2 regions of the Pseudomonas eucalypticola genome follow, and region 1 is predicted to be linked to the other one. Evidence: riboswitches for the same ligand, from Rfam matches in the RefSeq annotation. Region 1 holds a riboswitch; the other holds the start of a gene.
The links. A riboswitch is a leader RNA that binds a small molecule or an ion and turns the genes downstream of it on or off. The one in region 1 is predicted to bind manganese.

Region 1 (7,294 bases):
ACGGACTTGGGCAGGTCCAGGAACGAACCGTGCTTGAGGAACTTGGTGGTGAAGCCGGCGTAAGGGCCGAACAGCAGGGACGTCTTGCCGTCCACCACGCGGGTGTCCAGGTGCGGCACGGACATGGGCGGCGAGCCCACGGCGGCCTGGCTGTAGACCTTGGCCTGGTGGTGCTTGACCACCTCAGGGTTGTCGCAGCGCAGCCACTGGCCGCTGACCGGGAAGCCGCCGAAGCCCTTGCCTTCCTCGATGCCCGACTGCTGCAGCAGCGGCAAGGCCGCGCCGCCGGCGCCCAGGAAAACGAACCTGGCGTCGACTTTACGGCTGTTGCCGCTGTTGACGTCCTTGATGGTCACGGTCCAGCCGCTGCCGTTGCGGGTCAGGTCGGTAACGCGCTTGCAGTACTTGACCTGGGCGTCGGCACCGCTGGCCAGGTGCTTGAGCAGCTTGTTGGTGAGGGCCCCGAAATTGACGTCGGTACCGTGCATGACGCGGGTGGCGGCGATGTGCTGGTCGGCCGGGCGGCCAGGCATCATCAGCGGCATCCACTCGTTCATCTTCGCCTTGTCTTCGGTGTACTCCATGGTTTCGAAGGCATGGTGCTGCTTGAGCATCTCATAGCGCTTCTTCAGGAAGTCGATACCCTTGTCGCCTTCGACGTAGCTCAGGTGCGGCACCGGGTTGATGAAGGCACGGGCCGAGCCGAAAGTGCCTTTCTTCGCCAGGTAGGCCCAGAACTGCTTGGACACCTCGAACTGGGCGTTGATGTGCACGGCTTTCTTGATGTCGACCGACCCGTCCTTGGCCTGCGGCGTGTAGTTCAGCTCGCAGAGGCCCGCGTGGCCGGTACCCGCGTTGTTCCACGGGTTGGAGCTTTCCGCCGCACCGGAGTCCATCAGCTCGACGACTTCCAGCTTGATCGTCGGGTCCAGCTCTTTGAGCAGTACTGCCAGGGTGGCACTCATGATGCCGGCCCCTACCAATACCACGTCGACTGCTTCGTTATGCGCCATTAACGCGTCTCCAAAATCTTCAGCACCAAATTGACAGCACGGCTCCCGGTACACCATCAGCAGGCCAGGAATGCCATGTCCGACTTTTCGCAAAATTCGCAAGCTCGCGCGGACGCTACCAACCGGTCCAACAAGTCCCTATGAACTCATTTCAAGGGCCGGCAGGCAATTCGACTTAGGTCAATGCGCCCGCGTTGCAGTTCAATCGACCTCAGGCTCCTGACTGGCAGGCGCGGCAGGGCCGACCGTACGGTGCTGAACCGGACGTTGTTGATGCATGTACAGATGCAAAACTGTTCATTTGCTCGCCACACTCTTGTGAAGTTGTGAAAACCGTTTTTTTTCACGCTCTTTTGGAGTCGTGAACCTCAAAAAGGCTGCCATGAAGACGCGGGCAGCGGCAGGTCCAACGAAGGGCGAAGTGCCGAAAGCGCGGGCACACCGGCTTCGAATGGCCTGTGTGGGCGGCTCTCTGTGGGCATTGGCTGGGCTGGATGCAGGGCATCAGCGGTGTTGCGGGGCCCGATCAGGAGACGTCCTTATAATCGGGGGGAGATTATAACGATGAAACGCGCAGAAAAGATCCTTATTCCTGGAGTTTTCTTGCGGTGGGCGTCAAGCGGCGCCGCCGTGACCGATTATCGCACCCTTCCTGCCTTTTTACCCTGCGTTTGAACGCTGGTTCCCGATACGCGGGGGCCGTTATACTGCGGCACTATCAATGCCTATTCCCGGAGAGATGAGCATGTTGCAACGCCTGTTGTTCGGTTTGATCGCTGTGACCACCCTGACGCTGGCCGGTTGTGCCAACAGTCCGCAGCAACTCAGCCCGCAACCCGTGCTGACCTCGCAACTGGCGCCTGTCGGCCAGGGCCAGCAAGTGGTCGTGCGCGTGGTGGATGGCCGTCCGTCGCCGGTGCTGGGTACCCGTGGCGGCCTGTACCCCGAGACCAGCTCGGTGACCGTACAGGCCAATGACATCATCCCCAAGCTGCAAGCCCAGGCTGAAGCCGCCGTGCGCCTGCTGGGCTACACGCCGTCGGCCAATGCGGGCGGTGCCCCGGTGTTGACCGTGACCCTGGCCAACCTCAGCTACCAGTCACCCAAGGAGGGCATGTACGTGACCGAGGCCACCATCGGCGCCAACTTCAAGGCTGACGTGAACAACAACGGCCGTCACTATGCGGGTGCCTACGGTGCTTCGCTGAACCAGCGTTTCGGCATGGCGCCGAACGTCGACACCAACACCAAGCTGGTCAGCGACGTGTTGAGCGATGCCTTGACCCGTGTGTTCAAGGACCCAAGCATCGGTCGTACCCTGAGCAACTGATCGCCCGTAAAAAAGCCCGCGTTCCCTCATGGGGGCCGCGGGCTTTTTCATGGCCGCGGTTCAGGCGGCTTCCACATAGAACTCCAGGAAACTGATGCCGGTGTCGGCATCCAGTTCGGGCCCGTCATCGTGGGGGCAGCCGGCCAGGGCGCAGTACACCAACCAGTGGCGGTCGTGAACATTGAAAGACAACCCGTTGATCAGCGCTTCCTGCTCGTCACTCGGGGGATCAGGTAAAGGCGGTCCTGGTTCTGTGCATGCAACATGACAAGCTCCATGTCGTGGGCGAGGGAACACAGGGTGACCGGTTCTGATGACGGCTGTATGACGCCCGCGCCTGCCGCAAGGGGCCGTGGCCGCGGCGTTCATGACACGGCCAGGACCGCTGCCTGTCAGAGTGGGAGGCCGGCCTTTACGCGGTACTGATTGCGCACAGGCGTGGCGTACTGCAGCACCAGGTAGGGCCGCTGCTCCGGTGGGCAGGCTTCCAGGCGGCGTGTCCATTCGGCGCGGGCCTTTTCCAGCTCCTCGGCGCCGAACACTTCGCTGGCCGCAGGCACCGCCAGGCTCGCGTCGGCGTCAGCCCACTGGGCGTAGGCCAGGTAGTGCACCGGGAACAGGCGATAACCGGCCAGGATCTGCCGGTCGATCTCGGCCGCCAGTTGCTTGGTGTCCTCGAACGCCTGGCTTACCGGCGGGGCGAAGTTGATGTGCACCCGGCCCTTATAGCCGGTGATGCCCTGGGCGATGCTGATGTCGTCTTCGCCGGGGGCCTTGGTGTAGCTGCCCGTGGTGGCGCGGGTGTACAGCTCGCGGGCCTTGGCCAGGTCGCACGGGTCGTACTCGTAGCTGATCGACACCGGGGTCAGGTTCAGTGACTGGATCACCTCGCCGAACGCCTCGTCCTTGCGGCTCATGTGGAACATCTTGAGGATGGCCGAGTCGGTGCGGTCGTCACCGTCCTTGGCGCGGCCTTCGGCCTGGGCGATCCAGATCGACTGGCAGTCGTTGCGGATCGAGTGGTTGATGTAGGCCGACAGCAACTGGTAGGCGGCCAGTTTCTCGCGCCGGCCGCTGAGCGAGCGGTGCACGATGAAGCTCTTGTTCAAGCGCATCAGGTCGCTGACGAAGGGCTTCTGCAGCAGGTTGTCGCCGATGGCGATGCGCGGCGTGGGCAACCCGGCGTGGTACACGGCGTAGTTGACGAAGGCCGGGTCCATCACGATGTCGCGGTGGTTGGCCAGGAACAGGTAGGCACTGCCGGACTTGAACTGCTCGACGCCGGTGTAGGTCACACCGTCGGTGGCACGGTCGATGGTGTGGTCGACGTAGACCTCCACCTTGTCCTGCAGGGTGGCCACGCTCTGGATGCCGGCGAACTCTTTGCGCAGCCGATGAGCTATAAGAGGTTTGAGCAGCCAGCCGAATGCACCGGCCATGCGCGGAAAGCGGAAGTGGGTGAGGATATCGAGGAACGCCGGGTCGCTGAGCAGGCGTGCCAGAACGGCAGGGACCTCGGCGTCGTCGTACGGTCGGATGGCATCGAATTCGCCCATCATGCTCTCTTGTTGGAAACGGCTAGGGTAATAAGGTAAGGGTCTAACGATAGCCCTTCAAATAGACCGGCGATTATACGCACAAGTCACCACGGGGAGACGGCCATGCTGTTTCAGGAAAGTGAAGACATCGAATGCCCATACTGTGGTGAAACGATTCCGGTATTGCTGGACCTGTCCGGCGGCGATCAGGAGTACATTGAAGATTGTTCCGTATGCTGCAAGCCGATCCGTTTCATCTTGCAGGTGCACGACGATGAATGGATGTTGGATGTGAAAGGCGAGAACGATTGATGCAAAGAATCTACGACCCGGAGAGCCTGCTAGAAGCGGAAATGCTGATCGGCATGCTCGATAGCGAAGGGGTGGCGGCCCATCTTGTGGGGCGCGACCTGGTGGGCGGCATCGGTGACCTGCCGGCCATCGGGCTGCTGGGCCTGACCGTGGCCAATGACCAGGCCGATTACGCACGCCAGCTCATCGCCGCGTACAATGCCGCCTTGCCGCTGCCGGGCGAAGAACCGGAGAGTTTCCAGGGCGTGCTGGTGTGTTGAACCGTGCGCCTGTCATCTGAAGAGTCTTTTGCCCCATGTGTGGACGTTATGCGCTGTTTCGCTGGTCGCCGTCTTTTGCCGCGCTGCCTGGTTTCCCTGCCGACCAGCAGGCGCAATGGAATATCTCCCCGGGCGATTCGGTGCTCATCCAGCGCCAATTGGAAGGCCGCCTGCAACTGGCGCGCGCCCGCTGGGGGCTGACCCCGCCGTGGTTGACCGACCTGTCGCGCACCCCTGCCCATGCCCGTGCCGAGACGGTGGCCGAGCAGCCGATGTTTCGCGAGGCGCTGCGGTTGCGGCGTTGCCTGCTGCCGGCGAATGGTTTCTATGAATGGCGCGGCACTGTGCGCAAGCGGCCGTTCTGGCTGACGCCGGGGGAGGGCAGTTCGCTGTTCTTCGCGGCGGTGTGGGAAGCCTACCCCGTGCAGGAGCAGGTGTGGCTGAGCACCGCGGTGGTCACCCAGCCGGCCATGAACCAGCGCCGCCCGCTGATTCTCGATGCGGCCGGCCAGCAGGCCTGGCTGGACCCCGAGACGCCCATGCCGGTGTTGCAGTCCTTGCTGGCCAGCAACCCTGTCGCCTTGCGTGAAAGGCCGCTGGCCAACCTGGTCAATGATCCGAAGCTCAACGCCCCGGAATGCCTGACCCCGGCATGACCCAACGCCCGTAGCAGCGGACCCGGCCGCGTCCAGGACGTCGCATAGTCGCAGGTGTCCCCACGCGGTCAGCCTACCCAGCCGCTGACTTGCATGGCCTTGTAGACGGCCACCACCGCCAGCACGAAGAACGCCGTGGCTGCCAGGCGACGGATCAGGGTCAACGGTAGTTTCTCGGCGGCGAAGTTGCCCGCCAGTACCACCGGCACGTTGGCCAGCAGCATGCCCAGGGTGGTACCCAGGATCACCAGCAGCAGGTGCGGGTATTGCGCAGCCAGCATGACGGTAGCCACCTGGGTCTTGTCACCGATCTCCGCCAGGAAGAAGGCGATCAGGGTGGTCAGGAACGGGCCGAACTTGCGCTTGGTGCTGGCTTCGTCGTCGTCCATCTTGTCGGGGACCAGGGTCCACAACGCCGTCGCCGTGAAGCTCGCGGCCAGGATCCAGTGCAGTGTCGCGTCCGAGAAGAAACTGCCGAACCAGGCCCCTACGGCACCAGCGGCGGCGTGGTTGGCGAGGGTGGCGGCAACGATACCGGCGATGATCGGCCAGGGCTTGCGGAAGCGAGCGGCCAGGATCAGCGCGAGCAATTGGGTCTTGTCGCCGATCTCCGCCAGGGCAACGATCGCGGTAGGGACAAGAAGTGATTCCAGCATCAGGGTTTCCTATGGGGGCGGGTCGACACGGCTATGACACGTACAGCCTCCCCGCCCCGGGTAAGGTGTGCGTGTCATAGGTCTTGTCAAACCCTGAGCCCGTCTGATGCGGACTGTGGGTCGCATGCGCCATGGTCTGTGGACCAAGTATGTTGACGCATGCCATGCGAGCAAGTGGGCTCGGCGGGAGACTACTCCCCTAGGACGGAGCGGATTCTGCCTAGGGTTTTTCGTTTGGGCAAGCGAAGTTTTTCAGCCGCGTTTGGCCCGGTAGATTCTGAAACCCTGCCCCTCGGCGCGTATTGCGCACACGCCCAGATGTTCTTCGATCAATGGCTGGTAGCGCAGGAAGCTATTGGCGACGATTCGCAGTTCGCCTCCTTTTCTCAGGTGTTTAGCCGCTTTTCGCAGCAAATTTTCCGAAGCCTGATAGTTGGTGTGCACCCCCGTATGGAAGGGAGGGTTACTCACGATGGCATCCAGATGAAGGGGCGCGGCATCGATGCCATCACCGGTGATGACCTCGGCCTCCAGGCCATTGGCCTCAAGGGTCATGCGACTGCTTGCCGCAGCAAAGGCGTCCACGTCGAGCAAGGTCAGCTGGCTTTGCGGGTAGCGGCGCTTGAGGCTGGCACCCACCACCCCGGCACCGCAACCGAAGTCCAGGACCTGGCCGCCGGGCAGGCCGTCCAGGTGTTCCAGCAGCAGCGCGGTGCCACGGTCCAGGCGGCCATGGCTGAACACGCCCGGCAGGCTGATGACGGTCATTGGGCCATCGGCCAGGGCCAGTTCGTAGCGCTGGGCCAGGCTTGCCAGCGGCACGCCGACTGGGGCAGATTCGACCGTGACCTGCCACAGCTGGCAATGCCGTGCACTGTCGAGTTTGCGTGGCTTGCCCAAGGCATGCAGCTGCTTGGCCGCGCCCTCGATGCCGCCGCGCTTCTCGCCTACCAGGTACAGGTTTTTGCCCGCCAAACGTGAGGCCAGGGCATTGAGCAGGTAGTTGGCCAGCTCACGGGACTTTGGCAGGAAGATCACCGCGGCGTCGAAATCCGCCTGTGGCGCTTCGGTGCCGAAGTGGCTGCGTTCGCCAAAGCGGGCCGCCAGGGCCTGCTGGTCCCCTGCGTGCCAGCACCAGCCCTGGGCTTCGGGCAATGTGCCCAGCAGGTCGTCAGCGGGCAGGCCTGCCAGCAGCACGCGGCCCTGGAACAAGTCGGCCTGGCGAAGCAGCACTTCACTGCGCGGGTCCATGGTGGGGGCTCCTGGTCAAAAAAGCACCCATTCTACCAGAGCCTCCGGCCCTCAGTTGACCTGGCGTACCGGCGTACCGCTGAAATGCCCCTGGGCGTTTTCGGCCACCTGGGCGACGATGCGCTGGCGCGCCTCGCGGCTGCCCCAGGCACTGTGGGGCGTGACGATCAGGCGCGGAATGTCATCGGCCAGCAGCGGGTTCCCGTTCACCGGTGGCTCGACGCCGAGCACATCAGTGGCGGCGCCGCCCAGGTGCCCGGCCCGTAGCGCGTCGGCCA
Region 2 (7,294 bases), 700 kb from region 1:
GGCAAGTGCTTGACCCACCTCAAAATTTTTTCTGCAATCAATGGTTGTATCTTCGCCCCAGACCGGTACAATGGCACCGCTCGCTGCCAGGCGAGTGTTGTTATGGTGACCCCATCGGTCCCCCCGCAACGATTACCCGTTAACCTGGTCAGGCCCGGAAGGGAGCAGCCACAGCGGGAACATTGTGTGCCGGGGTGTGGCTGGTGGGGTTGCCTCCATTCTGTTTTAAATCCCTGATTTTAAACGACTTTTCGCTCTTTCACCGCGTAGTGATCCAGAGCGATGATCCATCGCATCCTGTATCCCGCCCGACCTTTGGTTGTTCCGACACTCGGTTTCCTACTTCCGAATGGTTGTGCCCGATGTAATTTGTCCTCTCTTTCCTAAACTTAAAAAACCGAAGATCTTTACAGGCCCATTGCAAGCGCGAAACGTTGATCCGTACCGGCCTAAGTGAACAGGCTGCCTCAGCGAGGCTATAGCCTTGGTCGACCACTAAGATGGCAGCTTCTCGCTTGAACTCGCGCGTAAAGGTACGTCGTTGCTTGCTCATCGGACATCTTCCTATGGCGAGCATTCTCGCCTAAACGGGTGTCCGGTTTCATTCGACCGCTACACCATGTGCCGAACTATTAAACACCACATTCGGCACCACCGGCCGCATCCCCCGCGCAGCCCAAGGCATCATGACCGGCGGCGAGTTGACCACAAGCATCGCAATCAACAACGCCAACTGATACCGACGCATCACCTATACCGCCCGTGAGTAGGATGTTCCGCGTCCACCAGCAAGTGCCCGCTCAACGCGCGAATCCGGCTTTCCGAGTGGTAGGCGCCGTCGTCGTTGTAGCGCAGGTAGCTGCGGTTGCACGCCGTGCATTGCCATACGCCACACTGGTTATAAGGGTGGTAGAGCGGGGCGATGGGCGCTTCGGCGGACCAGTAGCTGGTGCCCTGGGGGTGGTATTCGTCCAAGGTGGCTTCTTCTTCCTCGAATTGGGCCAGGGTGCCGATCTGCTGCAATTGTGTTTCGCGCAGGGTCACGGGCCAGCCTTCCCAGCCGGTCAGGGGTTTGAGGGTGCACTCGCACGGTTCAGTGATAGCGGAGGTTTGAGTGGCCAGGTCGAGGAGGGTGGCGTAATCCATTACGGCTTGCATGGGAATTCCTTGTTCTTTTTTGTGTAGGGCTGTTGAACGCGATGTTCGCCGCCTCCCTGCAGGGCCGGGTGATACTCGGGAAAACTACGCCGCGTATAGCCGTTTTACCGCGGTGCTGCTTTCCCATGCTTCACCCGGCCCCACGAGGAGGCGTGGGAACGAGTTAACAGGTCCCCCCACATTACCGCTGCCTAGCAATTTCTGAAAGGTGGGGTACTCCACCTAGCCGGCTGGTGTGCGTATTACGCCCTTGGCGGTTTCTGGTCGCCCTTGCTTATGCATGACCGGCAACCTGTTCATCTTCATCACATTTTTTTCATCTGTTTCAGGCTATGATGCAAGCCTTCGTTGGGGAGTAACCTGTTTCAGGCCCGGTGCCTGAAGCGTTCGCATCAACATTCTCGGCCACCTGCCGTGGTGCGAACACCCATTTGGGTTGGAGAGACCAGCGACACTGCCATGCCGATAGTCGGGCGTGTGGCTGTGTCGTTGATTCCTGGCCCGACTGGAAGTGAACCGTGAATCCCGTTGCCCTCGTTTTTCTTGCCCTTGCCATGTCCACCGACGCCTTCGCGGCGGCGATCGGCAAAGGCTCCAGCCTGCATAAGCCGCGCTTTATCGAGGCCCTGCGCACCGGCCTGATCTTTGGTGTCATTGAAGCCATCACGCCCATGATCGGTTGGGCCATCGGCCATGCCGCCACCCGCTGGGTGGAGAACTGGGACCACTGGATTGCGTTCACCCTGCTGGTTGCCCTGGGCCTGCACATGATCTGGAATGGGGTGAAGCACGAGGCCGAAGAGGAAGAGAAACCTCAGCAGCATTCCTTCATGATTTTGGCGGTGACCGCCGTGGCCACCAGCATCGATGCGCTGGCGGTGGGGGTTGGCCTGGCCTTTGTGAACGTGAACATTCTGGTGGCCGCTGCCGCGATCGGCCTGGCCACCATGACCATGGTGACCCTGGGCGTGATGCTGGGCCGGGTGCTGGGGCATCTGGTGGGCAAGCGGGCGGAGATTGTCGGGGGCGTGGTGCTGATGCTGGTGGGCGCCACTATTCTTTACGAGCACCTGAGCGCGTGATGCATTACCCGGCTGCGGGTCATCGCGCAAAGCGCCGCGCCCCGACCACGCAGCCGATCACCCCCACCGTCACGGCCAGCATGCCCGGGCTTACCTGTTCACCCAGCAAGGTGGCCGCCAGGGCCAGGCCGAAGAACGGCTGCAGCAATTGCAATTGCCCCACCGCTGCAATGCCGCCCTGGGCCAGCCCGCGGTACCAGAACACAAAACCGACGAACATGCTGAACACGGACACGTAGCCCAGGCTCCACCATCCCGCCGCATGCACCTGGGTGAAGCTGGCGGGCATCAGCAGCCAAGTGGCGATGCCCATGAAGGGCAGCGACAGCACCAGCGCCCAGGAAATCACCTGCCAGCCGCCCAGGCTGCGCGACAGCCGCGCGCCTTCGGCGTAGCCCAGCCCGCACACGATGACGGCGCCCAGCATCAGCAGGTCGCCCAACGGCGCGGCGGCCACGCCCTGGGCCAGGGCGAAGCCCACCACCAGCGCGCTGCCCAAGGTTGAAAACAGCCAGAAGGCCGGACGTGGCCGCTCGCCGCCACGCAGTACGCCGAACACCGCCGTGGCCATGGGCAGCAGGCCGAGGAAGACGATGGAGTGGGCGGAGGTGACATGCTGCAGCGCCAACGCGGTCAACAGCGGAAAACCGACGACCACGCCCAGGGCGACCACCACCAGGGGGATCAATTGCTCGCGGGCAGGGCGTCGCTGCCTGAACATCAGCAATACGCACAGCGCCAGCAGGCCGGCCAGGGTGGCGCGGGTGACGGTGAGCCACAGCGGGCTGAAGTCCAGCACGGCCAGGCGGGTGGCGGGCAGCGAGCCGCTGAAGATCAGTACGCCGATGAACCCGTTGAGCCAGCCGTTGCTGGTGCGGATGAGGGGAGTGGTGGGAAAAGGCCCGGTCTGTTCCATGATAAGTCTCTAAGGGTGAAGGTGCTGCCAGGGATGCGAGGTGCTGTACGAAATGCATCCCTGCTCGGCCATGCTGCGTTGAAAACAGGCTCGCCTGGCTTCGCTGGAATCCAGTTCATACAGACCCTAGAGTGTGTGGGTAGTACAATCAAATAATTGTCATGGATACATCCGTATGCCCACCTCGCGCTATCAATTGCTGGTCGACCGCTTTGCCGCTGATATTCGTGCCGGGCGCTTGCAGGCGGGCGTGCGTTTGCCCACCCACCGTGCGCTGGCCCAGCGCGAAGGGGTGGCGTTGGTCACGGCGTCGCGGGTATACGCGGAGCTGGCCGCGCTGGGGTTGGTGAGCGGTGAGACCGGGCGGGGCACCTTCGTGCGCGAAACGCAGCTGCCACCGGGGCATGGCATTGATCAGGCGACCGTGGCCAGGGGCATGCTGGACCTCAACTTCAATTACCCTTCGGTGCCCGGCCAGGCCGAGCTGCTGCGCACGGCGCTGCGCAACCTGGCCGCGGCGGGCGACCTGGAAGCCCTGCTGCGCTACCAGCCCCACGCCGGGCGCCCGGTGGAACGCGCGGCGGTGGCCGACCACCTGGCGCAGACGGGCCTGCACGTGAGCGCCGAGCAGGTGCTAGTGGTGACCGGCGCCCAGCATGGGCTTGCCGTGGCGGTGCTGGGCCTGTTGCAGCCCGGGAATGTGGTGGCGGTGGATGCGCTGACTTACCCGGGCTTCAAGATTGTCGCCGAAACCCACCGGGTGGAACTGGCGCCCATCCCGGCCCGGGGGCAGGGGCCCGACCTTGAGGCGCTGGATGCCTTGTGCCGGCAGCGTCGGGTGCGGGCGGTGTACTGCATGCCCACCCTGCAAAACCCTCTGGGCTGGGTGCTGGACCGCCCGCAGCGCCAGCGGCTGGCCGAGATTGCCCGCCAGCACGACCTGATACTGATCGAGGACGCTGCCTATGCGTTTCTGGTCAGCGACGTACCGCCGCCGCTGGCGGCGTTCGCCCCGGAGCGCACGGTGTACGTGTCCGGCTATTCGAAAAGTGTCGCGGCGGGCCTGCGGGTGGGTTTCGTGGTGGCGCCGCTGCGCTGGGTCGCCACGCTGGAGCGGGTGATTCGCGCCACCAACTGGAACACCCCGGGGGTGATGACCGCCATCGCTTGCCAGTGGCTGAAAGATGGCACCGTGGCCCGCTGCGAAGCGCAGAAGCGCCTCGACGCTCAGGCGCGCCAGGCCTTGGCCGCGCAGGTACTGGCCGGCATGCCGACGGTGGGCCACCCCAGTTCCTATTTCCTGTGGCTGCCATTGCCCGAGGACATGCGCGCCGACCAGGTGGCCATGGCGCTGATGCGCGAGCAGGTGTCGGTGTCCACCGCCGAGCCGTTCGCGGCGTCTGCCCAGGTACCCCATGCGCTAAGGCTGGCGCTGGGCTCGGTGCCCCTGGGGGCGTTGCGTGGGGCACTGGAGCAGGTCAGGCGGGCAGTGGGTGATTATTGAGGCTCGGCACGTATGACAGTCGCCTGAATGCTTTAGGAAATTTCACTCCAACCCTTGGGAACGGTCCCGCTTCTTTCTCTCGGGGCTTTGCCTAGAGTCTGCGCTCTGGACCAGCCGTGCGAGACCCGCCCCATGAGTGAACAACCCGCCCTGCACATCGAATACGTGGACGCCGACCCCGTGACACAGGCGCTGTGCCTGCGTTATTGGCGCGTGGAGGGTGGGCGCTTCGTCGAGACCGTGGCCAGGATCTACCGCGACGAAGGCATCAGCCAGACCGAGTTCACGGCCCTGGTCAAGCGTCACTCCCGGGCCTGGTCGACGGTCATCAAGTGCATGCGCTGTGGCGAACCGATGCAGTTCGCCACCCGCAGCGACTACATTTCCCGCGCCGAGCGGCGCCTGTTCCGATGCCCGGCGTGCATCGCCACCGAGCAGGAGCAGCTGGAAACCGCCAAGCGGCTACGCATCATCGAGGCCCTGGACCGGGGCATGGCCAACGCACGGCCACTGGCGCAGCTGGACCCCCGCCATTGCCTGTACCTGTGGGCACTGCTCAAGTATGCCGGCAGCGAAGACCTGGGCTACATTCGGGCTTACTGCAAGGTTCGCCACGAGCGCCTGACGCCCATGCGCGACTTCGACCGTGAGCTGATCAACGAACTGTGGCGCAACGGTGTGATCGCCGTGGACCCGGACTCGATTTCCACCGCGGTGGAGCTCGACAGCGAACAGAATGCCCGGGTGCATTTCACCGAGGTGCAGTGGCTGCCCACGGTGCGCGGCGCCAGCGGCGTGTTGCTGTACGAGCTGCTGGAGGCCCACGTGCTGGATCCCGGCTTCATCACGGCGGGCGCCGCCTCATTGCAGGCCTGCTGTGATCACCTGGCGTTGCTCGAATGCCTGGCGTTCCTGGAAATGGCGCTGGAGGAATATCGCCTGGGTTACCGGGCGGGGGAGAAGACCCGGGCGATGATCGTCACGGCGTTGAAGGTATTTACCGTGGCCCAGGTGTGCAACATTCTGTTCCGCGCCGCGCGCGATGCGGCCGCGTTCTACCAGCGCGGCGGGGTCAGCCGCGACCATGCGGCGAAGTCGGTGGTGGGCAGTTTCGAGCGGTTGATGGAGAAAAGCATCGCCAACGAATGGGTGGTGACCCCCTTTCGCCGCAACTACAACTTGCCGCAATCGGTGCTCAGCCGGCTGTTGTACAACCGCTTGCTGGGCACCGATGACGGTGGGTTCACCGGCGGCGGGAGCCTGTTGCAGGGGCACGCCGCGGCGGTGCCATAGGGCGGGTCAGCCGTTGCGCTTGAACAGCTTGCGCAGGAACGCGCCCACGGCCACGACGCCGACGATGATGAACTTCTTGAACGCCAGCAACAGCACGCCCAGCTTGGCGAACAGGCCGGCCTTGCTGGCCACGCCGCCGGCGACCAGGGCCGCCAGGCCATAGGAGGCCAGTTTGTCCGTGGCCGGGCTGTAGTCCGCGTAGCGGTTGCCATCGGTGAAGTCGGCAAAGCGCATGACCTGTGGCAACTCACGCTTGATGGTGGGCAGGTCGTTCATGGTCGCGACGGCATTGAGTTCCAGCACGCCTTTGCGGCCCAGTACGCGAATGCTGTAGTTCAGGCTGTTGATGTCGGCGTGGTCGGCCCTGAGCTCCTTGGCCCAGTAGATCTTGTGGGTCTGGCCGTCGTAGTGCGGCGGCTCGGCCCAGCCCACCAGGCTGATGCCGTCATAGCCTTGTTCGCGGCGCTGCTTGTTGTCGTCCTCGTCCTCGGCCTGCATGTCCTTGAGCAATTGGCCGTAGTCGATCTTGGCGGCGTCGTCGTCGGAAATATGACCGTCTTCCTGGTAGCTGACGATCACCCCCCAGCCACGTTCCGACAAGGGGTTGGTGGCCTTGGGGACGATCATGCCCAGGGTTTCGATACCGGGCGGGTTGCCCCAGCCGATGTTGAGCACGCGCTCGGTGTCTTCCGGGGAGAGGTAATAGAAGTCGCCGTTGAGCGTGAGGGTGGCAATGCCACCGGGCAGCTCGATGGTGCCGTGCTGGGGCTTGAGCGAGGCCAGCAATTGTTCGGCGGTCATGTGTGGCTGCGCCTGCGGGGTGCCGGGCGGGGTGGCGGCGTGGGCAGGCAAATGGACGGCGCACAGCAGGGCTGCGGCCAGGAGGGGGCGCAGGTATTTCATCGTAGTCCCTTACATTTGGTATCAAATTTGACGCACAGGATACAGAGACGGCTGCGTTGCCACCAGCGCCTAGGGTCTCAGGGCGCTGCCGCCTGGGTGTAGTGCTCGACCAGCCGATCGATTTCACCGCTCATCTTCATGCGCAGCAACGTGCGCAGAATGCGTTGCACCGGTACCGCCGGGTCATTGCGCACGTAGCAGCCCAGTGCCTGCTCCTCGACGAAGGCCACCGGGCGCAGTTGTTGCGCGGCGGGCAGCAGGTGGTTGAACCAGTCCAGCGACAGCTGGTTGGCCACGGCATAGCGATAGCGCCCGGCCTGCAGCTTCTGTAGCACCTGGTCCTGGCTGCGGGCGTCGTCGCGGCTCAGTTGGCCGCTGGCGAAGCGCGCCTCCAGGGCGTCATAGGTGTAGCCCAGCACCGTGCCGATGACCTGTGGG

Region 2: another riboswitch for manganese. It lies ahead of mntP (manganese efflux pump MntP); the one in region 1 lies ahead of HWQ56_RS04695 (TMEM165/GDT1 family protein).

What each region holds. Positions count from the first base shown of each region.
Region 1 is NZ_CP056030.1:1,018,191-1,025,484, forward strand. Features, by position in the region: gene mqo (malate dehydrogenase (quinone)) at 1-1,013, opposite strand, end outside; gene HWQ56_RS04665 (YajG family lipoprotein) at 1,759-2,343, shown strand; partial or broken gene HWQ56_RS04670 (hypothetical protein) at 2,404-2,609, opposite strand; gene HWQ56_RS04675 (1-acyl-sn-glycerol-3-phosphate acyltransferase) at 2,736-3,902, opposite strand; gene HWQ56_RS04680 (CPXCG motif-containing cysteine-rich protein) at 4,005-4,193, shown strand; gene HWQ56_RS04685 (putative signal transducing protein) at 4,193-4,453, shown strand; gene HWQ56_RS04690 (SOS response-associated peptidase) at 4,489-5,109, shown strand; gene HWQ56_RS04695 (TMEM165/GDT1 family protein) at 5,178-5,765, opposite strand; yybP-ykoY riboswitch at 5,854-5,978, opposite strand; gene HWQ56_RS04700 (methyltransferase) at 6,018-7,016, opposite strand; gene HWQ56_RS04705 (2-hydroxyacid dehydrogenase) at 7,068-7,294, opposite strand, start outside.
Region 2 is NZ_CP056030.1:1,719,156-1,726,449, forward strand. Features, by position in the region: RNA gene ffs (signal recognition particle sRNA small type) at 113-209, shown strand; partial or broken gene HWQ56_RS07950 (transposase) at 425-553, opposite strand; gene HWQ56_RS07955 (hypothetical protein) at 748-1,158, opposite strand; yybP-ykoY riboswitch at 1,497-1,669, shown strand; gene mntP (manganese efflux pump MntP) at 1,677-2,240, shown strand; gene HWQ56_RS07965 (DMT family transporter) at 2,260-3,156, opposite strand; gene HWQ56_RS07970 (aminotransferase-like domain-containing protein) at 3,332-4,660, shown strand; gene HWQ56_RS07975 (hypothetical protein) at 4,793-5,953, shown strand; gene HWQ56_RS07980 (DUF2167 domain-containing protein) at 5,960-6,856, opposite strand; gene HWQ56_RS07985 (substrate-binding periplasmic protein) at 6,934-7,294, opposite strand, start outside.